4 regions of the Bacillus sp. LR_5 genome follow, and region 4 is predicted to be linked to each of the others. Evidence: riboswitches for the same ligand, from Rfam matches in the RefSeq annotation. Region 4 holds a riboswitch; each other region holds the start of a gene.
The links. Region 4 has a riboswitch for cyclic di-AMP ahead of RAC86_RS10340 (dicarboxylate/amino acid:cation symporter). Riboswitches for the same ligand answer to the same signal wherever they lie in the genome.
Positions count from the first base shown of each region.

Region 1: another riboswitch for cyclic di-AMP. It lies ahead of ktrA (potassium uptake protein KtrA); the one in region 4 lies ahead of RAC86_RS10340 (dicarboxylate/amino acid:cation symporter).
Region 2: another riboswitch for cyclic di-AMP. It lies ahead of kimA (potassium transporter KimA); the one in region 4 lies ahead of RAC86_RS10340 (dicarboxylate/amino acid:cation symporter).
Region 3: another riboswitch for cyclic di-AMP. It lies ahead of ktrA (potassium uptake protein KtrA); the one in region 4 lies ahead of RAC86_RS10340 (dicarboxylate/amino acid:cation symporter).

Region 1 covers NZ_JAVAXX010000126.1:1,941-9,686, forward strand. The annotation lists gene RAC86_RS21680 (undecaprenyl-diphosphate phosphatase) at 1-164, shown strand, start outside; tRNA gene RAC86_RS21685 (tRNA-Ala) at 272-344, shown strand; gene cdoA (cysteine dioxygenase) at 449-934, opposite strand; gene RAC86_RS21695 (MFS transporter) at 1,437-2,972, shown strand; gene lytG (exo-glucosaminidase LytG) at 3,133-3,981, shown strand; gene RAC86_RS21705 (YiaA/YiaB family inner membrane protein) at 4,090-4,353, shown strand; gene ktrB (Ktr system potassium transporter KtrB) at 4,389-5,726, opposite strand; gene ktrA (potassium uptake protein KtrA) at 5,733-6,401, opposite strand; cyclic di-AMP (ydaO/yuaA leader) riboswitch at 6,474-6,622, opposite strand; gene bslA (biofilm surface layer hydrophobin BslA) at 6,767-7,312, opposite strand; gene gbsR (transcriptional regulator GbsR) at 7,509-7,746, opposite strand, start outside.
Region 2 covers NZ_JAVAXX010000009.1:49,214-56,959, reverse strand. The annotation lists gene RAC86_RS03815 (GlsB/YeaQ/YmgE family stress response membrane protein) at 1-60, shown strand, start outside; gene RAC86_RS03810 (Nramp family divalent metal transporter) at 295-1,572, shown strand; gene RAC86_RS03805 (hypothetical protein) at 1,675-1,941, shown strand; gene RAC86_RS03800 (pyruvate oxidase) at 2,231-3,955, opposite strand; partial or broken gene RAC86_RS03795 (NUDIX hydrolase) at 3,980-4,471, opposite strand; gene kimA (potassium transporter KimA) at 4,530-6,353, opposite strand; cyclic di-AMP (ydaO/yuaA leader) riboswitch at 6,546-6,689, opposite strand; gene RAC86_RS03785 (cellulose biosynthesis cyclic di-GMP-binding regulatory protein BcsB) at 6,825-7,746, opposite strand, start outside.
Region 3 covers NZ_JAVAXX010000169.1:2,934-10,679, reverse strand. The annotation lists gene ktrB (Ktr system potassium transporter KtrB) at 1-852, opposite strand, end outside; gene ktrA (potassium uptake protein KtrA) at 859-1,527, opposite strand; cyclic di-AMP (ydaO/yuaA leader) riboswitch at 1,600-1,748, opposite strand; gene bslA (biofilm surface layer hydrophobin BslA) at 1,895-2,440, opposite strand; gene gbsR (transcriptional regulator GbsR) at 2,646-3,188, opposite strand; gene betB (betaine-aldehyde dehydrogenase) at 3,387-4,859, shown strand; gene gbsB (choline dehydrogenase) at 4,875-6,083, shown strand; gene RAC86_RS25225 (MOSC domain-containing protein) at 6,168-6,749, shown strand; gene RAC86_RS25220 (DinB family protein) at 6,755-7,243, opposite strand; gene RAC86_RS25215 (NfeD family protein) at 7,412-7,746, shown strand, end outside.
Region 4 covers NZ_JAVAXX010000035.1:3,056-10,801, reverse strand. The annotation lists gene RAC86_RS10345 (AI-2E family transporter) at 1-1,042, shown strand, start outside; cyclic di-AMP (ydaO/yuaA leader) riboswitch at 1,091-1,221, shown strand; gene RAC86_RS10340 (dicarboxylate/amino acid:cation symporter) at 1,295-2,533, shown strand; gene RAC86_RS10335 (ABC transporter ATP-binding protein) at 2,625-3,551, shown strand; gene RAC86_RS10330 (ABC transporter permease) at 3,544-4,311, shown strand; gene RAC86_RS10325 (hypothetical protein) at 4,406-4,741, shown strand; gene RAC86_RS10320 (acyl-CoA dehydrogenase family protein) at 4,871-6,016, shown strand; gene fbpB (Fur-regulated basic protein FbpB) at 6,041-6,220, opposite strand; gene RAC86_RS10310 (Fur-regulated basic protein FbpA) at 6,174-6,338, opposite strand; gene RAC86_RS10305 (cation diffusion facilitator family transporter) at 6,585-7,457, shown strand; gene RAC86_RS10300 (thioredoxin family protein) at 7,472-7,746, opposite strand, start outside.

The sequences.
Region 1 (7,746 bases), on a different contig from region 4:
GCTCGGATCTGATGCCATTTTTCATCGTCGGCTTTATCTGTGCCTTTGTGGTCGCACTGTTTGTCGTCCGTTTCTTTTTAAGGCTGATTAACAAAATCAAACTTGTCCCATTTGCAATCTATCGAATTATTCTCGGTGTGATTTTACTTTTGATCATGATGTAAGTCGAAAAATAAGGCTCTTTTCCGAGCCTTATTTTTTCTGTCAATTCAAGAGGAAACAGCTTGTTTTTCAAAATAAAATCATCTATAATAAACATGACATTACATACGGGGCCATAGCTCAGCTGGGAGAGCGCTACGCTGGCAGCGTAGAGGTCAGGGGTTCGAGCCCCCTTGGCTCCATACCTTTAAACCCTTATTCTATAAGGGTTTTTTGTTTTGAGGAAAAGGTTCATTCTCTGAATCCTCCAGTTGAGCGAAGTCAAAGTGAGCAGTTTATCTGTCAATCATGAATTTTCCAATACCTCCTTTTGTTCCTCAAAGACTGTCATGTCTTCCAAAGGAGGGGAGTAGACATGAAGAGATACCATTCGTTCGGATGTGGGATTAGACATTTTGTGAATTAAACCTTTGGTTGAAATAAGGCATTCTCCTTCGTGGACAAAGTATGAATTGGAGAGTTCTGCGTGTTCGCCGGCTGAGCGATAAATAGAATTAAGAAGCTTTCCTTCTAACACCATTGCACAACCAATGGATTGACCATGATCATGTACAGTTGTCTCCTTGTTTGGCGGAATGTTAATCACGATAATTTCCAATTCATTATTTCGATAGATGGCATTTCGGCCGTAAGCGTACTGGTCTGGTTCCTTAATATACGGTTGACTTAATTTTGCTGCGTTTGGAATTTGTTTTAAAGACGTTGCTAAATCTTTAACCGATGGATTTTTCAAGCCGCTAAAAATGTCTTGGATACACTCATACAGTTCCATTCGTTTTTGCCTCCCGGAATATTTAGAATTTCCTTACATTGGTATTTCATAGGTTAATTCATGGTATTTACCCATATACAATTTAGAGGCGGCAAACGCCCAGTGAACAAAAAAAAATGTGGGGGCAAAATGTTGTCTTATCACCAACTTATTCGAGTTTATTAGTTGGAATAGTGGATTGAAAGGATTAAAACGGCCTGCTTTAATTCGCTTGAGGGAACGAGCAGGGATTCATAAGTGCAGTTCTAGACACAATATCGGGGAAAAGCTTTCAAGCTTTCTATGTTGTGCTTGAAATTTACTCCATTGACAAAACACAATCGATTTGAAATAATATTTGATTATATGCTCATTCATTCACATAATTATAATAAAATAATATCATTTCCCCTGAAAGGGAGAATATTAGAATGAAAGCTAATGGTATGCAAAATCTATTAGCTTCTTTTGGTTTCAAAAAATGATGTGTTTCGCATGTATTCATATAGGAAGGAATGACAACATGAAGACAAAACACTATTGGGTGATTTCTTTGCTCGCCGTCTTAGCGGTCGGGCCGGGATTGATGTCTAACACGGCATTGTCGTCAGTTCAAGGCCTTGTTCAGAAAGCGGTTGGAACAAGTGTCTTCACATCAGTAAATCCGATATTGATCGGCAATATGGCCTTTGCCTTGTTAGTTCCGGCAGGACCGCTGCTGAGGAAAAAATTCGGTGCTCGTCCCGTCTATCTGGCTTCATTACCTGTCTTTATACTAGGTTCACTGCTCATCGCATGTTCAGGCGATATTGCATGGATGGCGGCAGGGCGCTTTTTACAGGGAGCGGCAACAGGCGTCATGCTGATGATTATGATTCCAATGCTTGTACTGTCATTCCCGATTGAACGCAGGAATTATGCACTGCTTGTGCTGATCGGGGGATTCTATGGTTCTGTTATCATCGGCACAATCCTCGGAACCATTGCAACAAGCTGCGGGCATTGGAGATGGCTGTTTTTCATCTTTGGCACCTTGTCCCTGATCGGTGTCGCGGTGAGCTATTTCTTTCTTCATGACGAGCATCACGGGGCGTCGGATCAAGAACAGCTGCTTGATCGTGTGGGAATTCTTTTATCTGTTTTCCTTGCCGCAGCCTCAGCGGTTTCATTCATTTTTCTGCAAAAATGGGGGCTGTCATCGGGTTATGTATGGATTGGTTTCGGGGTGACGTTATGTTTGCTCATTGGTCTATTGATTGTGGAATATAAAGTGAAAAACCCCTTCATATCTATTAAACTGATGCTGCTGCCAAAACCTGTGCTTGGCTTATTGATCATAGCTGCAGGGACGATAACGGTAGCTGTCAGCCTGTCTGCTTTTCAAGGCTTGCTCCGTCAAATGTATGATATTTCTCAGGAGCATCTCATTTTTTTAAACTTGACTCTTTTAATCGGAGTGGCGATCGCGGCCATTTTGAGCGCTCTGTTATATGATAAAGTCGGACCAGGGATGCTCGGTATTATCGGCGGACTCATTCTCGTTTTTGTGAATTTTCAATGGTTGCATATACAGGATCGATCATCTCTTTATATGTTCGCGGCACTGTTTATCATGCTTGCAGCGGGAACAGGCCTGACAGTCGCCGCAGGGCTGATGGGAGCTGCCATGGGAGGCCCGCTGCCTGATTTGGTCAAGAGAATGACAGCTGTTCAGTTTTTAAGATTGTTTGTCTATATGGGAGTTCCCATTCTCATCGGCTTTTTCACGAAAAAAGATGCTGCCAGACAAAGCGGTTCGGTACAGGATTCTATGATGACTGCTTATCATGATCTTTTCTTCATTTCTTTTATCCTTAGCGTGCTGCTCGTCTGCCTGTCATTTTGTATGAATGCCACTGGAATGGGGCACAAGCTGGCACATAAACCACATGATAAAGCGAAAACAGCTCCGGAAAAACCGGCCGTCTCAGCACAAGGTTTGTCGAAGGCAACTGTCAAATCATATAAAGTAATAAATGATACGGAATATCGGAATGCACTCAGAAATTTACAAAAATAGAAACATGGTAAAAACCTTTTCATTGAGCGAAAAGGTTTTTATTTTGCAATCTTTTCCCAACTTTATCCCTAAAGAATTGAAAAATATTAGAAGTGCAAGTAAAATTCTAAAAGGTAGATTCTTTTACATTCGTAATCTTTTAATTCGAAGGAAGGTTTTCATGGCCCGTAAAAAACTTAAAAAACGTAAACTCTTGATTTCACTATTTTTCCTTGTATCGATTCCGCTAGCTCTGTTTGTTTTAGCGACAACTTTATCAAAACCGATTGAAATATCCAAAGAAACTGAAGAAATCGATGAACAGCAAGTATTTATAGACAGTCTGTCCGGACATGCCCAAATTTTGTATGAAAAATACCATGTTCTCCCCAGCATCACAATTGCTCAGGCCATTCTCGAATCGGACTGGGGGAACAGTGAACTGGCTGCTAAGGCCAACAACCTTTTTGGCGTAAAAGGGAATTATAAAGGCCATCATGTCACGATGGAAACGGACGAAGTTGAAAAAGGGAAAAGAAAAACCATTCGCGCGAAGTTTCGAAAATACAGCACGTTTTTTGAATCTATGGATGATCACGCCCAATTGTTCGTCCGTGGCACATCGTGGAATAAAAAGAAGTATAAACCGGTGCTTGAGGCAGGGAATTATAAGGAAGCGGCAACCGCCCTGCAAACATCAGGATATGCTACAGACCCTGACTACGCTGACAAAATCAGTGCTATTGTGGAAAAATACGATTTAGATGAGTACGATGAGGTAAATCCATCCCTCAAATCTGTGGATTTAAACGCCTCTATTAAAGACAGTGCCGTTCAAGACGTATGGTCCAAGCCTTCTACTGATGATCGGTCCATAAGGCTTACCTCTGCCCAATCTTACGTCGGCAAAGACATAAAGGTTGTGTCTAAAAAACAGAAAGGCCAGTCTGTATGGTACCAATTCCAAATCAATGATAAACTTATTGGCTGGATTGATGATTCAGCTGTTGAAATAAAGGAGGCAACCTAAGCCCTTTTTACTGGTATTTTTAATTCTTTGTTCCATTCCGGGGAATTTGAGGTATAATATTCCACGGAAGTTATCACTTTTTAACTATGCTTTCGGGAGGGAACAAAGGTGCAGAAATATAGACGCAGAAACACGGTTGCCTTTACAGTATTAGCTTATTTTACTTTTTTTGCGGGAGTATTTTTGTTTAGTATCGGACTCTATAATGCTGATAATCTGGAACTCAATGAAAAAGGTTATTACATCGCTGTTATGATACTTGTAGCAGTTGGTGCGATTCTTACACAAAAAGTAACCCGTGATAACGCGGAAGATAACGAAATCATCGCGGAACAGGAAAAAAGACAAAATCAATCTCATATCGAATCATAAAAAAATCCGGCGACTGCACGCCGGATTTTTTGATATCACCCTGTAAACACTTCGCCGTCAGGGTAACGGATATTTGATTGCTCTGTTTTTGCGAATGAAAACACGAACGTTAAAGGACCAATTCTTCCGATAAACATGATGACAATAATGATACACTTGCCAGCTGTTGTCAGTTCAGGAGTAAGCCCCATCGTAAGGCCGACAGTTCCGAATGCGGAAAAGGTTTCAAACACAATTTGAAGAAATGGCGCTTGTTCTGTGATCGTCAGGGCGAAAATCCCTAAAAACACGATGAACAAACTGGTGACACTCACAGCTAAAGCTTTAATGATAATCGGATATTTGATGGAACGGCGGAAAATAACCGTTTCTTTTTTACCTCTCAAGTAAGCAATAACAGATGTTAAAATCACGATGAACGTAGTCAGCTTAATGCCGCTCGCCGTTGATGCGCTTCCTGCTCCGATAAACATCAATAATAAAGTAAATACAATTGTTCCTTCTCTCATGCTTCCAAAATCTAGAGAATTGAAGCCTGCGGTTCTCGGCGTCACTGCCTGAAAATAGGACGCCCACAGTTTATCGACTATATGCAGGTGGCCGAGCGTGCCGGGGTTGCTGTATTCTAAAATAAAGACCGTAAGCATAGCAATCGCATTCAACATCAGCGTTCCTGTAAGCATGAGCTTTGTATGTAAAGAAAAAGCTTTAAAACGCCGATTTTTCATCACATCAAACAGAACCGTAAATCCGATCCCTCCTGTAATAAATAAGAAAGTAATCACGAGGTTCACTGTAGGATCGCCAACGTAGCTCATCAAATTATCAGGCCACAGCGAAAACCCGGCATTGTTAAAAGCAGAAATTGCGTGAAACAAACTTGCAAACAAGCCGGATGACCAGCCGTACTGAGGTACAAGCCGGATGGATAAAATGAGTGCTGCTATCAATTCAATACTGATCGAAAACATAAACAGGACTTTGACAAGGCCAATGACACCGCCGATTGTCGGCTGGTTTAAGGCTTCCTGGACGAGCATTCGTTCTTTTAAGCCGATTTTTTTTCCTAATATCATGACGATCAAGACCGCAAATGTCATAAATCCAAGCCCGCCAATCTGAATCAGCCCCATAATAACTGTTTGCCCGAATACCGTAAATTGAGTACCGGTATCGACAACAGCAAGCCCTGTAACAGTTGTAGCGGAAGCCGCAGTAAAAAGGGCATCTATCCATGACAATGGCTTCGTAGTGGAAATCGGAAGCATTAATAGGACAGCCCCGATGATAATGGTAAGGAAAAAACCAATGGCAAGCACTTGAGGCGGTGTAAACCGAACCCATTTGATCACTTTATCCCTTTGAAGTGTCACTTTTGTCTACATCCCTTCGTTTTCAAAACGTTTAATATCCTTTTTGTGGCCCATGATCACCAGGCAATCTTGCTCGTGAATGATGTCTTCAGGCGCGGGGGAAAGACAGATATCTCCATGATGTTTGATGGCCAGGATCGTGCAGCCGTACTTTGCTCTTACATTCAGGTCAATAATCGATTTTGAATCAAGCTTGCGCGTAGCCAACAGCTCGACAATACTGTATTCATCAGATAGATCAATGTAATTCAAAACATTTTCGTCTGAAAGGCTTTGTGCGATTTTAACTCCCATATCTTTTTCAGGATGAATAATCCGGTCAGCGCCGATTTTTTCAAGCACCTTGTGATGATAATAGTTTTGAGCCTTCACCCAAATATTTGGAATATCAAGCTCCTTTAATAATAGGGTGGTCAGCGTACTCGCTTGAATATTTGCTCCGATGGCAACAATCACATATTCAAAATTGCGTATTCCTAATGAAAGCAATTCGTTTTCTTCGGTGGCGTTGGCAATTACCGCATGAGTGGCGTAAGAAGCATATGCATTGACCTTTTCTTCGTTGATATCAACCGCAAGGACCTCATGCCCCATTCTATGAAGTTCTTTACAAATGCTGCCGCCAAACCGGCCCAGCCCGATCACGGCAAATTGCTTATTTTTAATTCTTCCCAATGTTCATATCTCCCTTAGTGAATTAACGTTTTTGAAGCAAAAAAGACCATTGCAAAGAATGGTCGATAATAGACCTCCTCTCTGTATACGCCTACGAGGTTAGCTGTCGGATTAGGGATTCAGAGTACCCCCTCTTACTTAGTAAGATTCACCCCAAGGCTGTTAAAAAAACAGCCAATCGTTGGTTCCCCCGTTCGTGTTTGATTAAGCGGTAAAAGAGACTGTATGAAATTGAACACTCAAGAATTTACTCCTGTTTCTAGTGTTTGTCAATTTAAATTTTAAACCAGAAAAAAGATAACGGGAATTAGAGAAAAAGGGGAGGGTAAAACGCAAAAAAGACCGGCGTTAACCGGTCTTTTACATTAGTTGCAACCGCAAGGCTGAGTCGGAGGAGTGCTGCGCTTAGCCACGTCAATGCTGGCTTCTGCGTAAAATTTATTTCCAATGCTTAATGATTTATTCTCTGCACGGAAAGTATATGTACCTGCGGCAGGAAGTGTTTTGTTATTCAGTTTTAATTTGAATTCGCCAGCTCCTAACAAATCAAGTGCCAAAGGAACTCTTACTGTTTTCCCGTTATTGAGGATCTGTGTTGTACGCAAGGCATTTCCGTTCAATGTGTCTTTCGTGTTTGCAGTAAATCCGCTTGGCAATGTAAACTCCATAACGCCAAGGCTGAGAAGCGTGTTTGGACGGTAAGTCAATTCGATATCTGAGAAAGACCATTCCGTTTTGCTGGCGCCAGTGATTGTTGCGAACAATGAAGCTGTAGACTGTGTTCTCATAGTAGATTCAGTATGAGCTTTAGTTGATGTAGATTCAGCCGCGAAAGAAGCTGTAGGTGCAGAAACGAGTAACCCGAGACTTAATGCACTAATTGCCAAAGAAGATAATAATTTGCGTTTCATAACAAAATTCCCCCTAAAAAATGATAAATTAAACAGGCCTGCCCGCTTTTCACCTCCTCTGAAGGCCAAATACAAATTTTACCTACATAAAATTACCATCAAATATTTTGGAAGTAAATGGGGTGTTTTTCCCGTATTTTTCAAATTTGTAGTAGTTACATCAAAAAAACGCCTGGTTTCCCAGGCGTTTTCTGCTTTACTTTGTTTCGATCGGTATAAATTTAAAAATTTCTCCGGTCTGCACCGATTCAGCAAGCCGTTTCAGCCAGTCATAGTAAGCTTTAGAGCTTTCCAGCTGATCATATAACTGCAGTGCTTCATTTTTGATATCCTCATCGAGATCTTCCTTGCTTAAAACCTTTTGTAAATCAGCTTGTGCTTCCTCGATCGCTGTTACATTCACTTGAACCTCCCGCTCCCATTTAGGTGGAAAG
Region 2 (7,746 bases), on a different contig from region 4:
GCAGCCATCTTCGTGTTCTTGCTGGGCCTTATATTCCGCGGGCTGCGGAAGGAAGCCTAGACTCGACTCATTAGATACAGGAGGCATCGTTTCGAACTGAAACGATGTCTTTTTATATGGGACCTTATCCCGAATCCCTACATATCATGTTACATAACAGGGAAAAATTCAGAAGTGTATTTTGAACATTTTCGGTTGACAAGAAACCGGGATGGTCATATGATGTAGATAAAATAATTTGCCTTAAGGAAACTCTTTGTTGTACGGCAAAAACAAACAGAATTCAGGTGAGACATGATGAACAAGGACATCACAGCACAATCTCCCCGTTCCAAAGCCGTCCAAGATGCGCTTGACGGGAAAATCAGAGGATTCAGAGGGCTGCTCCCTTTTCTCGGCCCTGCATTTATAGCAGCCATTGCCTATATTGATCCCGGCAACTTCGCAACGAATATTTCGGCGGGTTCTAAATACGGATATATGCTCTTATGGGTGATCTTATTTTCTAATATCATGGCCCTTTTAATTCAATCCCTATCCGCCAAACTCGGTATTGCGACAGGCAAAAATCTGCCTGAGGTTGCCCGTGAAGAATTCCCGAAGCCTGTCTCGATCGGATTATGGATTCAGGGCGAGCTGGTCATTATCGCAACTGATCTGGCGGAATTTATCGGAGCGGCTCTGGGACTGTATTTGCTGTTCGGCATTCCGATGCTTGAAGCGTCTATTATTGCGGCGATCGGTTCTTTCGCGATATTGGAGCTTCAGCGCCGCGGTTATCGCTCACTTGAAGCCGGTATTGCCGGTATGCTGTTTGTGGTCGTGATCGCCTTTGCGCTGCAGACCTTTTTCGCAAAGCCTGATGCAGTGTCAGTGATGAAGGGCCTTTTTGTCCCGGCGTTTCATGGCACCGACAGTGTGCTTCTTGCAGCGGGTATTCTTGGCGCAACTGTTATGCCGCACGCCATTTATTTACACTCTGCCCTTACACAGCGGCGGGTGGTTGGCAAAACTGATGCAGAACGGAAAAAAATCTTTAGGTTTGAATTTATTGATATTTTAATAGCGATGCTGATTGCAGGGGCTATTAATGCAAGTATGCTGATTGTGGCTGCCGCATTATTCTTCAAAAACGGCATGTTTGTTGAGGATCTCGACGTCGCATTTCAGCAATTCGGACATCTTGTCAGCCCTATGTCTGCGGCTTTATTCGGGATCGGGCTGCTCGTTGCCGGTCTATCCAGTTCGTCTGTCGGCACACTTTCAGGCGACGTGATTATGCAAGGATTTATCAACTACCGCATTCCGCTGTATGTACGGCGTTTTATCACGATCATTCCGCCGATCTTGATCATCGCGTCAGGTGTTAATCCGACGACCGCTCTCGTACTGAGCCAGGTCGTGCTGTCCTTCGGGATCGCCTTTGCCCTCATTCCGCTTATTATGTTTACAAGCAATAAACGGATCATGGGATCTCTGATCAACGCCAAATGGGTCACAGTGGTGTCTTGGCTGATTGCTGTATTGATCGTTGCTTTGAATGTGTTTTTAATTGTAGATACGTTTCGATAAAAAACCGGCTTCTAAAGCCGGTTTTTATTTTTTCGCAAAAGCTCATTGATACCCTTTTTGACAGAAATTTGTTATGATAGAAGAAAAATCGGAGTTTTGATGATGTCAGTATTTATTCTGTTTTATTTGTGGATTGTTCCTATCGTTATCGGCATTTTATGTTCTGTTGCTGCCCATAGATCCAAGGGAAAAATGAGAGTCGCGCCCGGCATTGCCATGATCGTGCTCAGTATTATTTCCCTAATCACGGCGTTTACGGCCGGACACACAAATTTCCACGTGTTTATCGGCGGCATGTTTTTATTCGGCACCTTCTTGGTCGGTTCTGCTTTTCCTTTCTTCTTCGGGCTGAAGAAAAAAGAGAAATAAGCTTATGATGAGAAGAGTTCTGTAAGATTTGATAAGAATAAACAAATGAAACATACAAGGACAAATGCGCTGGTCTTTTTGCTTTGAAAGAAGATGCATTTGTCCTTTTGCCCGTTCTGAGCATGGCGAAAATCGTGATATGACGCATAGATCATTCCTGCAGATCCTAATACATACAACAATAATTTTATGAACTCAAACATGTAATCCTCCTCATACCAATATAATACAAGGATAACCTGAAATACATTTGTTTCCAACACAAAAAAAGAGGCCTCTAAAAGGGCCTCTAGAATAACCGTTTCAAACTTTTCTTCAGTGACGGCATTTCAAATTTTTGGTTTTCGAAGAAGTTTTTCAGCATGTACTTGCTAAAGCCTTTCGCCTGCCCGTAGGTGATTTTGCCAGGAAGCGGCGGTTCGTTTCCAATCATGACATCCACAACGACCGGTTGGTCAGAGTGCAGCGCCTCATGGAATGCCGGCGCAAGCTCTTCCGCTTTAGTCACTTTGATGCCCTTTGCTCCGCAGCTTTCTGCAAATGCGGCATAGTCGACATTTTGAAGTTTTGTGACATAGTCGATATTGCCTTTGACCTGCTGCTCGTACTCAATCATGCCAAGATTTTCGTTGTTTAAAATGACGACTGTGATCGGGAGCTTATATTTGACAGCGGTCGGAAGATCCTGCATGACCATGGAAAATCCCCCGTCACCACAGACGGCGATCGCCTGGCGTTCCGGTTCGGACAAGCTTGCGGCGATCGCTCCCGGCAGGCCGCAGCCCATTGTCGCAAGCCAGCTGGAGACGATGAAATCCTGGTTCGCGTTCATTTTGAAATGACGCGCCATCCAGACTGTCACAGTGCCGACATCGACAGAGAGCACCGCATCATCGGCTGCCGCTTCCTGAAGACGGGCCACGACCTGCTGAGGTTTAAGCGGTGTTGTTGCCTCTGTCTCATCTTTTTCAATTTCGTTCCACCAATGCTGCATATGTTCTGTGCAGGCATTCAGGAATCTTCTGTCTTCCTTGCGTTCAATATACTCTGTCAATTCGCGCAGACCGAGAGCCGAATCGCAGACAAGGCCCGCTGTCACCGGATACCGTTTTCCGATTTTTGCCGGGTCTGAATCGAGCTGTATCGCCGGCGTGTCATCTGGCAAATAATCACGGTACGGGAATGACGTTCCGAGCATGATTAATAAATCACATTCCTCCATTGCCTCGTAAGCCGGCTTTGTTCCGATCTGCCCGAGGTTGCCGAGAAAATGCGGGTGCTTATCGGGAACAACACCCTTTGCCGGGAGTGTAACAACGATCGGAGCGGCGGCTTTGTCCGCAAATTCTAAGAGCTCCCGTTTCGCCTTTTTCATTCCCTGCCCTGCCAGGATAATCGGCTTCTTAGCGTTATTAATATATTGGGCGCAGGTGACGAGCTGTTCTTTTTTCGGTTCAAGGTTCCCTTCAATATACACCGGTGAAGTATACACGGGCTCCCGTTTGATTTTCTCCGCAAACAAATCATCTGACACGCTCAATACCGCAACGCCTTTTTTGCTGTAGGCGGTCCTGATCGCCTGATTTAAGAGATCCGGAAGTGATTCTGCGCTATGTACCTCTCTGTTGAACACAGCCACGTCCTCAAACATTTGCTCCAGCTTAATCTCCTGGAAATAGTCCCGTCCGACTTCGCCAGAAGAAACCTGTCCTGCAATCGCAAGCACAGGGGCGCCGTCCGCTTTTGCATCATATAAACCATTTAATAAGTGCACCGCTCCCGGCCCTGCGATTGACAGACAGACTCCGACCTTGCCGGTGAGTTTTGCTTCAGCTGCGGCTGCCAGTGCCGCTACCTCTTCGTGGCGGGTTTGAATGAACTTCAGTTGATTTCTTTCGTGTCTTAATTCTTCAATAAACTCATTTATACTGTCTCCGGGGATGCCGTATACATGATCAACTCCCCATTGCTCAAGCAGCTCTGTCATTACTTGTCCTGCAGTTTTATGTGCCATTACGTATCCTCCTTTTTCCTTTTTTCAATACCACAGGAGAAAGGCTTTAAAACCCGGAGACCTGAATCGCTTGCCCAGTCTTCTTTTCAACAGGTCGATCGCCGCGAGCAACCCGCTATCCTTGACGGTGACATTTACATCTTGAGCGCCGTTCTTGAAATCATTGATCTGCCTTCTTCGATTCGGCACCATAAAAAGCGGCAAACGCCCCGGGGAAACCTACTTTAATCCCGCTGTCTCTGTGCCGTCAGCCACTGCTTGTCCGCCTGTTATGCTTCCGAAAAACAGATGCTGTTTATCTTGAAACTTTGGCCTTTGGTAAACACCTATTTTCGCAGAAAGCGCTGCATTGTATCCCGTTTCTTCCAATATCTCCCGCACTGCCGCTTCCTCAGCCGATTCCCTGGGATCAACCCTGCCGCCCGGCAAATCCCATAGAGGGACATCTTTTCGTTTCACCAGCAGAATTTGCTGACTTTCGTTCAATACGATCACAAAAGCACCTTGTGTATACACCGCCATACCTCCTTTTCCCGCAAAAAAGGACCAAGGTGATTCCCTTGGTCCTAGAGCTTTACTTTTTAAAATGATACGGCAGTGTGGCAACCATTATGTCCTTTTTCCAGAACAGCCGGACTCTGAGGAGGAAGGCCGATTGGTTGTGAAGGATGGTGTGCCAGCGTTTTTTCGTTATAAATTGCGGAAACAGCACCATAACGGAAAACTGCTCCTTCTTCGCTTTTGCCTCAACTGTTTCCAAAAACTTATCAAACGGATGGACAAGGCTTCTGTACGAGGAGTGAAGCGTAACGAGACGCACTCCGTTATTAAGCTCTTCCCAGCGTTTTTCGAATTTCTTTTCCTGTTCTCTGTCAAATGACACGTGAACGGCGATCACCTGATCAGACAGTGATTTCGCATAGTGAATCGATTTTTGCACGACGGTGGTGACACCGGCCACAGGCACAATCACAACGGTGCCTTTGATTTCTTCCGGCTCTTTGTCTACGATGCGAAGCTGTTCGCCAACCGCTGTATAGTGATTTTTAATCGCAAAAAACAGCAAAACGACGATAGGCATAAAGATTAACACAGGCCATACGACATTAAACTTCGTCACAAACAGAATGGATAGAACCATAAATGATATCAGAGCGCCGCAGGAGTTGATCAGCATTTTTCCGATCCAGCCTTTTGGTTTTTGCTTGATCCATTTCATGCACATGCCGGTTTGTGAAAGCGTAAATGGAATAAATACGCCCACAGCATATAACGGGATTAAGTGCTCCGTCTGTCCTCCGAATAAGATAATGAGAACAATGGAGGCAAAGCCTAAAAAGATAATCCCATTTGAGAAGCCTAAGCGGTCGCCCCTGACTGTAAACATTCGCGGCATATACTGGTCTCTCGCCAGGTTGAAGGCAAGCTGCGGGAAGGCTGAAAATCCCGTATTTGCCGCAAGAACCAAAATAAGCGATGTGACACCTTGGATGACATAGTAGAACACATTCCGCCCGAAGGTTTCGGACGCAATTTGTGAAACCACTGTTTCATCAGGCTTCGGCGCCGTACCATACCCGTACGCGAGCACCGTGATGCCGGAAAACAGAATCGCCAGCAAAATCCCCATCATCGCAAGCGTTCTTGCCGCGTTTCGCGCAGGCGGGTTTTTGAATGCAGGAATCGCATTAGAAATGGCCTCAACCCCGGTCAACGCTGAGCATCCGGAGGAAAAAGCCTTAAGCAGCAAAAACAGCGTAATGCCGGCTACAGGTGTGCCGAGCGGTGTATGATGGGCTGGCTGGTCTATTTGTCCTGTCATAAGTTTAAACAACCCGACTGCAATGAGAACCAAAAGCGCCACCACAAACAGATAAACCGGGTAGGCAAGAATGGATGCCGATTCCGAAAGACCGCGCAGGTTCAAAATCATAATCACTAACACGAGAAAAATAGCGATCGGCACATGATAATCATGCAATGCAGGAAAGGCTGACGTGATGGCGTCCGTGCCTGCGGAAATACTTACCGCTACTGTTAAAATATAATCAACAAGCAATGAACCGCCCGCAATCAATCCCGGTTTTTCACCGAGATTTTCTTTAGAAACGATATACGCCCCGCCGCCCTGCGGATAAGCGTAAATAATTTGCCTGTATGAAAGAATCAGTGCGAGCAGTAATATGAGAACGCCCACCGCAATCGGAATGGAGTACCAAAATGCGGCAGCACTGATTGTTGCCAAAATGATTAGAATTTGTTCTGTCCCATATGCGACAGATGACAGCGCATCTGAGGAAAGCATAGCCAAGGCTTTTAATTTCGTCAGTTTTTGCTCTCCAGCTGCTTGGGATTTTAGTGGTTTCCCAATCAAAAAACGTTTGATTGAATGATACATCGATGTCTTCCCCTTTTAATTTCTCATTTTTCAATTAAAACAATAAAACATCAGTGTCTTGCTCTCACATGTTGATGATAGTCCTTTCTGCTATGATGTCTCTGTATGCGATTTGCATTCAAAAATGAACAATAAAAAACACAGAGGCAAACGGATGCCCCTGTGCCATAACATCGAACACAGGTTTCATTCATCTCCTCTCACGAACGCTTACGAGGTTAGCTGACGGATTCGGGCATATGAGAGTTAGCCCTACCTAAAAAGGATTCACCCCAACGGCAAAAAGCCGTTCTATTGGGTCCCCCGCTCTGATTTCAGATTAAGCGATTTGTTTTCTAAAAGAGATCATACTCCCGTTCCCGCACGTTGTAAAGAGGCTTATTGGCTGAGAGAAAAAAATAAAATGACAGGTTCCACAAATGGAATTTACTTACCAAAAATAAAAAAACAGAGGCTAAAATCGCCTCTGTTTTATTCTGTATCTGTCTTTCTTTTTCTGCGTCTTACGGCAATCCAAATGAACACTGCCGCAACCACCATAATGAGTGCCAGCACACCAATATACATCCATTTCTGGCTATGATCCTGTGTTGGTTGTTCTGCATCGGAACTGTTTGTTTCCGATTTGAGCTGCTGGTGGTTTGTAAACACCTGCTGGCTGTTTGTTTCATTAAGGACGGTTGCCGACTCATCGTTGCTGTTCAGATAACTGATGATCTCTTTTGTGACAGCCGCGCCATCTCCTTTTGACGGTGCAAAGACAGCCATTGTATAGCGTGAATCCCAAACCGATGCTTGGGTAAATACCACTTGTTTTGTCGTCTCATTCAGCATCTCGAAACCAGATACATCAAACGATCCGTTCTTTTCCTGCGGCACAAGCAGATCTGATGATTTCTCCTTCAGAAGAGAAAATTGATTGATCCCTCCTATGAAAATGAGGTTTCGTCCTTTTGCATCATTTGCTGTAACGTCAGATGATTTCTTTACCGTATATGAATGCTGTGCTTCGCTGCCAAAGGATTCCGTTACGAGAGAAAGCTCCTCTAGCTTCGATTGGCTTACGGTGTCAGGAAGCACGATTAACGTTGTTTGATCCTGGTTTCCGGCGTAAGGCAGCGGCCACTCTTGAAAATCCGCTGAAGGAGACATGCCTTTGATGGCGTATGATAATGTACTGTTTTTATCGATAAAAACCCACTTTTCTTCATCAGTCGTATTACAAGGGTTGTTTTCCTTTAAACCGGTCGTGACGAACTGAATATCAATGTAGCGGTTTTTTTGCAGCAGCTTAGGGTCCACTTTCACTGTGACATGATAGAATCCGTTTTTATCTTCTTTTCCTAATTCATCAAGCCGGACCGAGTGCGGCTGGCCGTTGATCATCACTTTC
Region 3 (7,746 bases), on a different contig from region 4:
AAGAGAATTGAAGCCAGCGGTTCTTGGCGTCACAGCTTGAAAATAGGAAGCCCATAGTTTATCTCCTATATGCAGGTGGCCGAGCGTGCCGGGATTGCTGTACTCTAAAATAAAGATCACAAGCATAGCGACCGCATTCAGAATCAGGGTTCCTGTCAGCATGATTTTCGTATGTAGAGAAAAGGCTTTAAATCGCCGATTTTTCATAATGTCAAACAGAACGGTAAATCCGATTCCTCCTGTGATAAATAAGAAAGTAATCACTAGGTTAACTGTAGGATCGCCAACGTAGCTCATCAAATTATCCGGCCACAACGAAAACCCGGCATTGTTAAAAGCAGATATTGAGTGAAACAGACTGGCAAACAAGCCGGATGCCCAACCATACTGGGGCACAAGCCTGATGGATAAGATGAGTGCTGCTATCAACTCAATACTGATGGAAAACAGAAACAGGACTTTGACAAGGCCTATGACGCCGCCGATTGTCGGCTGGTTTAAGGCTTCCTGAACCAGCATTCGTTCTTTTAATCCGATTTTTTTCCCTAATATCATGACGATCAAAACAGCAAAAGTCATAAATCCAAGCCCGCCGATCTGAATCAGCCCCATGATGACAGTTTGCCCGAAAAGTGTAAATTCTGTACCGGTATCGACAACTGCAAGCCCTGTAACGGTTGTAGCCGAAGCTGCAGTAAAAAGGGCATCTATCCATGACAATGGCTTCATTGTAGAAATCGGAAGCTTTAACAGCACAGCCCCGATGATAATGGTAAGAAAAAAACCAATTGCAAGCACTTGAGGCGGTGTAAAACGAACCCATTTGATCACTTTATCCTTTTGAAGTGTCACCTATGTCTACATCCCTTCGTTTTCAAAACGTTTAATATCCTTTTTGTGCCCCATGATCACCAGGCAATCCTGTTCGTGTATGATGTCTTCAGGTGCGGGAGAAAGACGGATATCTCCATGATGTTTAATGGCCAGGATCGTGCAGCCGTACTTCGCTCTTACATTCAGATCAATAATCGATTTTGAATCAAGCTTGTGTGTTGCCAGCAGCTCGACAATACTGTAATCATCAGATAAATCAATGTAATTCAAAACGTTCTCATCAGAAAGGCTTTGTGCGATCTTGACGCCCATATCCTTTTCAGGATGAATAATGCGGTCAGCGCCGATTTTTTCAAGCACCTTATGATGATAATGGTTTTGAGCCTTCACCCAAATATGTGGAATGTTAAACTCCTTTAATAATAGGGTGGTCAGGGTACTCGCTTGAATATTCGCTCCGATTGCAACGATCACATATTCAAAATTGCGTATTCCTAACGATAGCAATTCGTTTTCTTCGGTGGCGTTGGCGATCACCGCATGAGTTGCGTAAGAAGCGTATGCATTTACCTTTTCTTCGTTGATATCAATCGCAAGGACCTCATGGCCCATTCTGTGAAGCTCTTTGCAAATGCTTCCACCAAACCTGCCCAGTCCGATCACGGCAAATTGCTTATTTTTTATTCTTCCCAATGTTCATAACTCCCTTAGTGAAATTAACGTTTTGAAGCAAAAAAGACCATTTCGAAGAATGGCCGCTAATAGACCTCCTCTCTGTAAACGCCTACGAGGTTAGCTGTCGGATTAGGGATTCAGAGTACCCCCTCTTACTTAGTAAGATTCACCCCAAGGCTGTTAAAAAAACAGCCAATCGTTGGTTCCCCCGTTCGTATTTGATTAAGCGGTAAAAGAGACTGTATGAAATTGAACACTCAAGAATTTACTCCTGTTTCTAGAGTTTGTCAATTTAAATTTTAAACTAGAAAAAGATAACTGGAAAAAGAGGAAAAAGGGGGAGGTCAAAAACGTAAAAAAGACCGGCGTTAACCGGTCTTTTAGATTAGTTGCAGCCGCATGGCTGAGTCGGAGGAGTGCTGCGCTTAGCCACGTCAATGCTGGCTTCTGCGTAAAATTTATTTCCGATGCTCAATGATTTATTCTCCGCACGGAAAGTATATGTACCTGCGGCAGGAAGTGTTTTGTTATTCAGTTTTAATTTGAACTCGCCAGCTCCTAACAAATCAAGTGCCAGAGGGATTCTTACTGTTTTCCCGTTATTGAGGATCTGTGTTTCACGCAACGCACGTCCGTTCATTGTGTCTTTCGTATTTGCAGTAAATCCGCTTGGCAATGTAAATTCCATAACGCCAAGGCTGAGAAGCGTGTTTGGACGATACGTCAATTCGATATCTGAGAAAGACCATTCAGTTTTGCTGGCCCCTGTAATTGTTGCGAACAATGAAGCTGTTGACTGTGTTTTCATAGTAGACTCAGTATGAGCGGAAGTTGATTTAGATTCAGCCGCGAAAGAAGCTGAAGGTGCTGAAACGAGTAAACCGAGACTTAATGCACTGATTGCCAAAGAAGATAATAATTTGCGTTTCATAATAAAATTCCCCCTAAAAAGTTATAAAATATACAGGCCTGCCCGCTTTTCACCTCCTCTGAACGGCCAAATACAAATTTTACCTACATAAAATTACCATCAAACATTTTGGAAGTAAATGGGGTGTTTTTCCCGTATTTTTCAAATTTGTAGTAATTACATATAAAAGAACAAAAAAACGCCCGGTTTCCCAGGCGTTTCTGTTTTACTTTGTTTCAATCGGTATAAATTTAAAAATTTCCCCGCTTTGCACCGATTCAGCAAGCCGTTTCAGCCAATCATAATAAGCTTTAGAGCTTTCCAGCTGCTCGTATAACTGCAGTGCTTCATTTTTGATGTCCTCACTGAGACTGTCTTTGTTTAAAACCTCTTGTAAATCAGCCTGAGCTTCTTCAATTGCTGCTACATTTACCTGAACTTCCCGTTCCCATTTGGGCGGAAAGAAATTTGTGAAAAATTTGAAGAAATCTTTTTCAGCTACAAATGTATGCTTGCGGATGCCCCGGTGAAATGTTTTTTTCACTACATTTAAGTCCTGAAGCTTTTTGACGCCTGTGCTCATGCTTGGCTTGCTCATTTGCAATTCCTCACGCATTTCGTCAAGCGTCATCTCATCCCTCATATACATCGTCCCATATAGAATCCCGACACTGCGGGTAATTCCGTAAAGATCCATCGTTTCAGCAATGGAGTCGATAACAAGATCCCGAGCCTGTTCTATAGCTGCAAATTCTGGATTTTCATCCATACTGACCCTCTTTTCCTTTAGAAAATTAAATTCGTTAAGTTATTTCTTTATGTTCTTTATCTTAACGAAACATAAAGAAATGTCAAAAAGAAAAATCAAAATGGGGCTTTGACAGTTTAAAATTCGTATGTTAGATTAAGGTTGTTAAAAACGTTAAATTTTTATTTAACAAACTTTATTTACGTCAAGGAGGCTTATATGAGTCAAACATTATATATTGACGGAGAATGGATCAGTGCCGAAAAAGAGCAGATCCGCAGCATTATCAACCCATTTAATCAAGAAGAAATTGCAACCGTAAGCGAAGGAGGTCGAGAGGACGCCATCAAGGCAATCGCAGCCGCGCGAAGAGCATTTGACAAAGGAGAATGGTCATCTCTATCGGGGCTTGAACGCGGGAAGATTGTTCTGAAAATTGCGGAATTAATCAGGCGCGACCTTGATGAACTGGCTGAGCTTGAATCGCTTGATACTGGAAAAACACTCGAAGAAAGCAAGGCGGATATGGACGATATCGCCAATGTTTTTCAATATTACGCCGGATTGGCAGATAAAGATGGCGGAGAGATCATTTCATCTCCGATCCCTGATTCAGAAAGCAAAATCATCAGAGAGCCAATCGGGGTTTGCGGCCAGATTACGCCGTGGAATTATCCGCTCCTGCAAGCGAGCTGGAAAATCGCACCCGCACTGGCTGCAGGAAATACTATCGTCATGAAACCAAGTGAGATCACGCCGCTGACGACAATCAAAGTCTTTAAGCTGATGGAAGAAGCCGGTGTTCCAAAAGGTGTCGCAAATCTTGTTCTTGGACCGGGAGCCACAGTGGGCGACGAGCTTGCCGTAAACAAAGACGTCGATTTGATTTCGTTTACGGGTGGAATCGAAACAGGCAAAAAAATCATGCGGGCAGCAAGCGGAAACGTCAAAAAAATCGCACTTGAACTTGGCGGAAAAAATCCAAATATCGTTTTCAAGGACGCAGATCTAGAGGTTGCGGTCGATCAGGCATTAAACGCTGTATTTTTCCACGCCGGCCAAGTATGCTCAGCTGGTTCCCGCTTGCTTGTTGAAGATGCCATTCACGATCAATTTTTAGCAGAGCTTGTCAAACGGGCAAAACGCATAAAACTCGGAAATGGTTTTCACGCAGATACAGAAAGCGGCCCGCTTATTTCGGCAGAGCACAGGGCAAAAGTAGAAAAATATGTAGAGATCGGAATAGAAGAAGGTGCGAAACTGGAGACAGGAGGCAAGCGTCCGGAAGACCATGCGCTTCAAAAAGGCTTTTTCTATGAACCTACTATTTTCTCAAACTGTAAATCTGACATGAGAATCGTTCAAGAAGAGGTTTTCGGTCCTGTATTGACAGTCGAAACCTTCAGCTCGGAAGAAGAGGTTATCGCGCTTGCGAATGATACCATCTATGGCTTGGCCGGAGCGGTATGGTCAAAAGATATTGAAAAGTGCGAACGCGTAGCAGCCCGCTTGAGAATGGGGACAGTTTGGATTAACGATTTCCATCCGTACTTTGCACAGGCGCCATGGGGCGGCTATAAGCAATCCGGGTTCGGACGCGAGCTTGGAAAAATAGGTCTTGAAGAATACACAGAAGTCAAACATGTGTATCGCAATACAAAACCGGCAGCGGTTAATTGGTTCAATTCATAAGAGGGGGAGTTAATGATGACATTAAATATGAAAATAGAAAGCATGCACAAATTCCATACATTTGAAATTCCGACTGTGATTAAGCACGGAATCGGAGCAGTCAAGAATACGGGTGAAGAAGTAGCTGCGCTTGGCGTTTCAAAAGCACTCCTTGTCACAGACCCTGGAATTTATAAAGCCGGCGTCGTAGATCCTGTTATCGAATCACTTAAAGAAGCAGGCATTGAAGTGGTGCTCTTTAATAAAGTAGAGCCAAACCCGCCTGTCCGTCTGGTGAATGAAGGGTCTGAGCTGTACAAAAAAGAGAACTGTAATGGTTTGGTGGCAGTCGGAGGCGGAAGCTCCATGGATACTGCAAAAGCAATCGGAGTAGAAGCCACTCACGAAGGAAGCGTGCTGGATTATGAAGCGGCAGATGGAAAAAAACCGCTGGAAAACCGTATTCCTCCGCTGACGACAATTCCGACAACGGCTGGAACAGGATCAGAAGTAACCCAATGGGCGGTTATCACAGATGAAGATAGAGAATTCAAATTCAACACGGGCGGTCCGCTGATCGCAGCGCACCTGACCATCATTGATCCGGAGCTTCATGTTTCAATGCCTCCGCATGTAACAGCCATGACGGGAATTGATGCGCTTGCTCATGCCATTGAGTGCTATACAATGAAATTTGCGCAGCCAATCACGGATGCAGTTGCCTTGATGGCGATTGAATATGCCGCTCATTACATTAAAAGAGCATTTGCTGACGGAGAGGATCTGGAAGCAAGATACGGAATGGCGCAGGCTGCGATGCTTGCAGGTCTTTCTTACGGCAGTGAATCAGCGGGCGCGGCTCATGCGATGAGCCAAACGCTTGGCGGTATTATCCCAGTCGCTCACGGTCAATGTGTGGCTGCGATGATGGGACCTGTCATGGAGTACAACTGGAAGGGCTACCCTGAGAAATTTGCACGTATTGCGAAAGCGTTCGGTATTGATACAAGCAATATGACAACAGAAGAAGCTGCGAAAGCATCTGTCAATTGGATGTATGACCTGGTCGAAGACTTAGAAGTACCGACTTTAGAAGAGCAGGGAGTATCACCTGATATGATCGAACGTTTGTCAAAAGAAGCGATGAAAGATCCGCAAACCTTCGGAAACCCTAGAGATTTAAATGAAAAAGCATACAATTGGATCTACAAGCGCTGCTTTAACCTTACACCTAAAACGGTATAACTACATGTCCCGCTCCTTTACAGAGCGGGATTTTTTTGGATAATAAAGCATAGATGGAAATTTTAGAGAAGGAAGGTGCTGCTGATGTGGAAGCGTATAACCGCAAAAACGGAAGGTGTATATATCGCAGATACAGAAAGCTTCGTAACAAAGCAAATGGACAAGCTAGATTTTGATTATGGCGGCATCCCCGGCGACTTGCATTTTGGCCTGACCAAAAAAGCGGGAGCCAGAGAACCGATGTTTTCAAGAGGGACTGAAATTTTTAACCGGAGACAAATTTCTATTGTTTCAATAGAGGAATGTGATGAAATTGCTTTAAAAATGGGAGTGCCGAGCATTTTGCCGGAATGGCTCGGGGCGAATGTGGCAGTCAGCGGCATACCTGATCTTACTTCATTAAAAGAAGGAAGCCGGCTCATTTTTCCAAGCGGAGCCGCTTTGCTGTGTGAGGGAGAAAATGATCCGTGTATTCAGCCGGGAGAAGTCATTCAGTCTTATTATCCGGACAAGTCAAAGCTGGCACCGGCTTTTGTCCGTCATGCACTGGGCATAAGAGGGATTGTGTGCATTGTTGAGAGACCCGGAGCTGTTTACGCAGGTGATGAAATAGAAGTTCATTCCTATCAGCGGAAAGTCAAACCACCAAAAGCAGAAAGGGTCTGATCAAATCAGGCCCTTTCTATCTTCTCTTTAATTTCTTTAATCTGGCTGAGATGCCGTTTTTCATGGTGGCCGATAAAATCGATCCACTGTCTGACAGTCAGCTCTTGAAACACAGGATGCGGAAGCACTCTCTCAAAATCTTCTTCTTTCAGAGAGGCAATTGCAGCAGTCAGCTGCTCTCTCACCACATCAAGCTCGCGTTTCATTTGGCTGCCTGAAATAAAATCATGCTCAGGCTCAAGATGACTCGGAGCTTTCCGTTTATTATTTCTATCCTGTGCTACCTCAAGCGGTTTTTCTTCAACTTCTTTAACAGGAGCTTCCTTTACACGTTCCTTCAGCATTTTTTGTGCGGCCATATCGATTTTTTTCAAATGGTCAAGCACTTCCCGTATGCTCCATTCTTCAGCAGAGGGCTTTTGATTCAGCTTTTCGTCAGAAAGTCCTTTTACTTCGTTCCACGTTTCTAATCTGGCTTCATTAAAGATACTCATCATATCTCCTCCTAAAATGACATTACCATATATATAAGCAATTATCATTTATCAAGCACTTCAAAATGGGTTATTTATCTTAAAATTTTGAAACCTTTTACGTTGTATCTCGTATAAATGGTAACGGCGGCCGTTCATCAATGCATTGGTGAAGAAAGGATGAGGGAATTGGAGTTATTTGGCGTTCCTATACAAACGATTTATCTTTATACGCTTATTATTGCGGGCAGTCTTACGCTGTTATTTCTATTTTTCGGAGACGTATTTGCAGGGCTGTCAGAAGGCATTCCTTTTCTTAATCTGACATTGGTGCTCGCATTTTTTACATGTTTTTCAGCAGGCGGATATATAGGCGAGCTCATATTGCCCATGTCGAGCCTGTTGATCGCGCTTTTATCTTGCATCCTTTCGATCATGCTGGTGGTATTGCTTCACATCTTTGTACTGGTCCCATTATCATCCGCAGAAGAATCATTGGCTTATAAAGAAGATGATCTAAGAGG
Region 4 (7,746 bases):
AGTTAAATTTTTTCAGCACCCGGGAGTAAGGCGTTTTTCCGTCTTTGTCGTGTTAACTGGTGTGTTATACCTATTTAAGAGCATGATCAACTTAATATTGCTGACTTTCATTTTCGCATTTCTTATGGATCGTTTGGAGCTTGTCGTACGGCAGTTTTTAAGCCAGTTCTTCCGTGTGAGCCAGCGGGTGGTCATTACGTTTCTTTACATGTTGCTGGCTGTGCTGCTTACAGTCGGGGGGTTTGTATTTTATCCTGTCGTCGCGGCGCAGATTCAGCAGCTGGTAAAGCAGATTAAACATATTGCGTATCACCCGGATACCATCCCTTTCTTTGATGAGATCACCAGTGTTTTCGGAGATATTAATGTCAGTTCATATGTCAAAGAGGGTTTCAATGTGGTGTATACGTATCTGGCCGATATCAGCACATTCGGCTTGCAGATCGTAATGGCGCTCATTCTCAGCATGTTTTTCTTATTTGAGAAAAAACGGCTTTCTGAATTCATGGCGAAATTTAAAACGAGCAAACTGGCGGTCTTTTATGAGGAAATTGCTTTTTTCGGAAGCAAATTTGCAAGAACGTTCGGCAAGGTGCTTGAGGCTCAATTCATCATTGCGCTCGTCAACTGTATTCTGACGTTTATCGCGCTTTGGATTATGCATTTCCCGCAGCTGTTTGGGCTTTCTATTATGGTGTTCTTCCTTGGATTGATCCCTGTAGCAGGCGTCGTCATTTCTCTGATCCCGCTCAGTATTATCGCTTACAGCACTGGCGGCGGAATGTATGTGCTCTACATTGTGCTTGTCATATTCGCCATACATGCGATCGAAACGTATTTCTTAAATCCGAAGCTGATGTCTGCGAAAACGGAGCTGCCGATCTTTTTCACCTTCACAGTACTCATTTTCTCTGAGCACTTTTTCGGCATTTGGGGTCTAATTATCGGGATTCCGATCTTTGTGTTTCTCCTAGATATTCTTGATGTCACCAACAAGGAAGAAGGACCCAAAAGATTCCAAGAGAAAAGTAACAAAAAATAGTTTACAAAATTGGATCTTTTCTGTATAAATAAACTAAATCATACAATAGTAAGCCACACGCTTAATCCTTTTATAAGGAGTGGGGGACCCAATCTTTTGGGGTTAATTTTTCATCTGAAAAACGGACATCTCTTCGTCCGAACCCGTCAGCTAACCTCATCAGCGTGAAGAGAGAGTCCTGTGGTTTGAAGTTACAGCCAAAGCCCACGGGAGTCTCTCGCGGGCTTTTTTTCAAAAAAGGGAGGAATGCGGATGAAACTGGCTACAAAGATAATCATTGCATTGGTGCTAGGTGCGGTGACGGGGATTATTCTTAACGTAACATCACCTGAATTATTTGAAAATTTAAATAAGTTTGTATTCGGGCCGCTGGGCACTATCTTTTTAAACCTCATTAAAATGCTTGTCGTTCCGATTGTCTTTTTCTCATTGACACTCGGAGTAGCCGGGCTGGGCGATCCTAAGAAGCTTGGCAGAATCGGTGTAAAGGCGATTTCTTATTTTCTTGTCACGACAGCAGTGGCGATTACCATTGCCATCATTTTAGCTCTTGTCATCAAACCGGGAGAGTTTGGAACGTATGATACATCGTCTGCCGAATTCACTGCTGAAAAAGCGCCAAGTATTGCGGACACCCTGTTAAACATTATTCCGACCAACCCTGTGCAAGCGATGACGGAAGGAAATATGCTGCAAATTATCGCTTTTGCCATTTTTGTCGGGCTTGGGATTACAATGCTAGGAAAAAAAGCGGATATGCTTCTCAAAGTTGTTGAACAAGGAAATGAATTGATGATGTACCTGGTGAATCTTGTAATGAAGTTCGCTCCGTATGGTACATTCGGTCTGATTGCGACAGCTATCGGAAGCCAAGGGTTCAGCGCAATGAAAGCGATGGGCTTGTACATGATTGTGGTAACCCTTGCATTACTGATACATGCAGTCGTTACCTACGGATCTACGGTTGCGCTTATAGCCAGAAGAAATCCGATTACGTTCTTTAAAAATTTCTCAGAGGTAATGGTCGTTGCATTCAGTACTTCCAGCAGCAATGCGACCCTGCCGGTATCCATGGATGTGGCCCAGAAAAAATTAAAAGTGCCTGAGCCGATCAGCAGCTTCGTCCAGCCGCTCGGTGCTACAATTAATATGGACGGAACAGCCATCATGCAAGGGGTAGCCACTGTCTTCATTGCGCAGGTATTCGGGCATGATCTGACATTCACTCAGCTGCTGATGGTGATACTGACGGCAGTGTTAGCAAGTGTCGGCACCGCTGGTGTTCCTGGAGTCGGCTTGATTATGCTCGCCATGGTGCTTCAATCTGTCGGCCTGCCTGTCGAGGGAATCGGATTAATTCTTGGAATTGACCGTCTGCTTGATATGCTCCGTACAGTGGTGAACACAACAGGAGACGCGGCCTGCGCCGTCATTATTACAGAAACAGAAAAGAACAAACAGCCTGAGCAAACGCCGACTCTATCGGTTTAACCAAACATTTGGAAGCAACAAATGCTATAATACAAACAGTGCCTAATTTTTGGGCACTGTTTATTTTTTGTCGAAAAAGGAGGAAGGCTTTATGGCTGAGCCGATTTTACATATTGAAGGCCTCGATAAAAAGATTGGGTCTAAACAGATTTTAAAACAGATCAGAATGGACGTCATGGAGGGCGAAATCATCGGCCTGCTCGGTCCTAATGGTTCCGGAAAAACAACACTCATCCGTATCATCGTCGGGTTATTAAAACAAAACAGCGGAAGTGTGACAATCAGCGGATTTCAGCATGATACAGAGTTTGAAAAAGCGATGGAAGCGGTTGGAGCGATCGTCGAAAATCCTGAGTTCTATCCGTACCTGACAGGATGGGAAAACCTCAAGCACTTTGCGAATATGCACAAAAAAATAACGGATGAACGGCTTGATGAAGTAGTGGAACGTGTAGGGCTGACATCAGCGATTCATGATAAGGTGAAAACCTATTCCCTTGGCATGCGCCAGCGTCTTGGTATTGCACAAGCGATTCTTCACCGGCCGAAGCTTCTTATTTTAGATGAACCGACAAACGGTCTTGATCCCGCCGGCATGAAGGATTTTCGCGATCATATTAAGGAGCTCGCAGAAAAGGAAGGAACAGCAGTCCTGTTCGCCACTCACTTATTGCGTGAGGTTGAAGATCTGTGTGACCGTGTCATCATCATTCAAAAAGGCGAGATCAAAGCGGAAGTCAGCTTACATGGAACAGATCAAAAAACAGAAAAAGCGATCATTGAAGTGCAGCCGGAAGAAAAAGCGCTCAATTGGCTGGCAGGCAATCAATATCAAGCAGAGCGGCAAGACGGGGCGATTGTTGTTGAGGTAGCAAAAGAAAACATTCCGGAGCTGAATCGTTCACTTGTCGGACAAGACCTGAATGTCTTTTCCATTACGCCTTATACGCAATCACTTGAAGATGAATTCATAAAAGCGACAACTGTTCATCAAGAGGAGGGAGAAGAGCTTGTCTAAATTAATTTGGAATGAACATATGAAACTTTTTAATCGGAAGGTCACGTTGGTATCTCTTATCCTGATGGCGGTCTTTCAATTTTTCATGGCCTTGATCATTAAACGGATTGTCATCAGTGCCGGAACGGATGAAAACTTCATCGGCTATTTATCGTATACACCGAGTCTGAACATCCTGCTGCAGGCTTTAACGATCGTGATTGCAGCGACAATTGTTTCGATGGAATTTGATAAAAAGACGATCAAATTTTTGCTCATCCGTCCTGTTAAACGCCAAAAGGTTTTTTGGTCAAAATTAATCACAGTCGTAATGGTCAGCTTTTATTTGTATCTGGCATACTACATTTTGGCATTATTATTCGGTCTCGTCTTTTTCGGCACATCCGTGAGCGCGGAATCAAAGACATTGCTGATCAACACCTTAGCGCTGATCGGCTCAAACTGGCTTGAAGCCGTAATGATGGGATTATTCGGGCTGCTTTGTTCTTCACTGTTCCGCAACAGCGCGGTAGCAGTTGTTGTTTCTTTTGTCGTTTTATACGGAGCGAGTACACTTGTCCAGCTCATGAAGCTCTTTGAAAACAAATGGGGCAGCTTTTTGCTTTTTGCCAATACTGACTTTACGCAATACAGAAGCGGAGCAACAGCGTTGTTTTCCGGCATGACACCATTATTTTCAGCAGGGATTATCATCATACATGCCATATTCTTCATCGCCGTTGGCTGGTGGTGCTTCTGTAAACGGGATGTCCGGGTGTAAAGGCAAGGAATGACATTTTTGTGAAAAAGCTCACGTAAATCAATATCATTTGATATTTTGGTTTATACTAAAGGTACTGACGGAGGTGTCTCGATTGAGGAACTTTATTACCGCTTTACCGATTGTATTGCTGCTTGGATTCTCATTTGTGTCATTCATGTTTCAGTTTGAACATCTTGTTTATTTCAGACTCGCGCTTGGGTTGTTCTCTCTCGTGGGGCTGTACATGATATATAAAATGAAGACGGGCATCCGTTATTTTATCATCTATCTGTATGCCAGCTGGATTGTGCTTGCGGCAGTGACTGCTTTTGAAGAGCCAATTTTCTCGAGCTTTTTCTTTGGCGGCCTGGTGATGACAATGGGTTACCTGACATATATGCTGATTTATCTCGGCATGAAACAAGACCGGGATGCAAATCCTGTGTAAGCGCGCTGTTCCCTTGGGGGAACGGCGTGTTTTTCTATACCGGACAAAAGGTTAACAGTTGCGGAATAATGGCAGGAAATCTATAATACATATTAAATTTATCGGAATTAAAACTTGGGGGGCTGCCGGATGTCATTATTTATAAAAAACGATCAACAGCGGCAATGGATGGAGAAAATCGGACGGATTGCGGATGAATTTCAGCAAACAGCAGCTGAAGATGACGAACAAGGACGTTTTCCTTTAGAAAAAATACAAAAACTGCGTGATGCTGGGTATACGGCATTAACATTGCCGGCATCTCATGGAGGAGGAGGCATTTCTGTTTACGATATGCTCCTGTTTCAAGAACGGCTGGCACGGGGAGATGCTCCGGCAGCACTGAGCATCGGCTGGCATTTGAGCGTAATTGGAGAGCTTGGAGAAGGCAATAGCTGGGATAAAGACGTGTTTGCGTATATTGCAAAGGAAGTTCAAAACGGAGCCGTCATCAACAGGGCGGCGACAGAAGCGAAAACCGGAAGCCCGACAAGAGGAGGGCGTCCCGGTACAAACGCCGTCAAAAAGGATGGCAAATGGGCAGTAAACGGAAGAAAAACCTTTACGACGATGTCACAAGCACTGGATTATTTTTTAGTGACGGCATGGATTGAGGAAAAACAAACAACAGGCGTGTTTCTCGTTCATAAAGATCATCCCGGTTTGTCGATTGAAGAAACGTGGGATATGATCGCGATGCGGGCGACTGGAAGCCATGACCTTGTACTGAATGAGGTAACGCTTGATGAGGAGAAACTGGTGGAATTGCTTCAAGGACCTCGGGGAGCTAAGCCGAATGGCTGGCTGCTTCACATCCCGGCGATTTATCTTGGCATTGCTCAAGCGGCGCGAGACTATGCGGTGCAATTTGCATCTGAGTATTCTCCAAACAGTTTGAAGGGACCGATCAAGAATGTTCCGGCCGTACAGCAAAGAACAGGCGAAATGGAGCTTGAACTGCTCAATGCCAGACATTTTCTTTTCCATATCGCTCAATTATATGACGATCCGGAGCGCCGCCCTCACTTGAGAAGCGAGCTCGGTGCGGCGAAACATATCGTCACAAATGCTGCGCTGTCTATCGTCGATAAAGCGATGAGAATTGTCGGAGCCAAAAGCCTTGAACGAACCAACCCGCTTCAGCGCTATTACCGTGATGTGCGCGCCGGTCTCCATAACCCGCCGATGGATGACGCGGTGATCCAAAAGCTGGCTGCGGAAGCGTTTGAGTCATGAAAAAAAGAGCCATCCCGGCTCTTTTTATGTATTGTTTTGCTCTTGCAGATTTTTTTGATGCTTGCGGTCGATCCTGTCATAAATGACATTCATCAGCTTTGGATTGCCCATAATCGCCTCTTTGTTTTCCTGGATCAGCTGTTGGTAAGTTTTCACTTTACGCTTCGGCATGCTCCGGTGCCCTCCTGACATGTTTGTATTCACTTTCTAACTCCGTTAGCGACAATTCATACAAATGACGCTTTGACTTTTTGTATATACCATTCTGTATTAACAGATGAATGAGCTGTTTTTTTCTGATTTCAGCAGACTGAGGTGTCATTATGTCACCAACCTCCAATCGAACGATATTGATAATCATTATCAATTAACCCCAGTATACAATGTCCACAATAGCCTGTAAAGGTGAAAACAGTCCTATTCTTTCGCAAATTGGCAAACATTCAACAGATCGACAAAAAGTTTCCCGGGCAATAATTTGCTGTCGAAATGTCCCTCTTATGAATGTTGCCGCTCTATTTTTTATGTTTTGAACCATACTATGTAATAGAATGGAGGCTGGTATTCAATGGAGCGGACAGAAAATCTGAAAAAAGGAGAAAAAGGAGCGCTCCTCAATATTTTGGCATATGTCATCCTTGCTGTTTTGAAGCTTGTAATCGGGATTTTATATCATTCCGAAGCGCTGAGAGCAGACGGATTAAATAATGGAACAGATATTGTTGCGTCAGTAGCTGTGCTGATTGGATTGCGTATTTCCCAAAGGCCGGCTGACAGCGATCATCCATATGGCCATTATCGGGCTGAAACGATTTCGTCTCTTGTTGCGTCTTTTATTATGATGGTTGTCGGCATTGAGGTGTTAATCGGCGGAGGAAGAGCGATTGCGAGCGGAACAACGGAAACGCCAAGTCTTATCGCTGCATGGACGGCGTTATGCAGTGCTGTGTTTATGTATGGCATCTATTTATATAACAAAAGGCTGGCAGCGTCCATTAAAAGCTCTGCCCTGATGGCAGCGGCAAAGGACAGCAGGTCAGACGCTTTTGTAAGTGTCGGAGCATTTATCGGTGTGATGTCATCCCAGCTGCAGCTGCCGTGGATCGATCCGGTAACGGCTTTTATCATCGGTATCATCATCTGCAAGACGGCATGGGACATCTTTAAAGACGCTTCACATTCTTTAACAGACGGTTTTCATTTAAAAGATCTTGAGCCTTACAAACAGACCGTCGGCAGGATCGAGAATGTACATCGACTAAAAGATGTGAAAGCGAGGTATCTAGGAAGCACAGTTCATATCGAAATGGTCATTACGGTTGATCCGAAGCTTACAGTAGAAGAAGGCCATGGAGTGGCGGATGAAGTAGAAGACAAAATAAAACATGAACACGATGTGACTCATGTTCATGTTCATGTAGAGCCTGACGACATAAAATAAGGCTGTTTAACGAATTAGCTTATATGTTCAGATAAAAATTCAGTCACTTCTTCAGGCGTTTTGGCATTGGCGCTGTGAAGGTGAGCTGTTTTTTCACCGTTTTTGAAGATAAGTAAGCTAGGAATACCCATTACTTGGTATTTTTCAGCCAGTTCAGGAAGCTCGTCCTTATTCAGCTCATACCAATCGTTTTGATTGTACTCTTCCAAAATATCGCCGATGAACATATTCATGCGCGTGCAGTCTGGGCACCAATCAGCATAAAACTTTACGATAATTTCTTTATCAG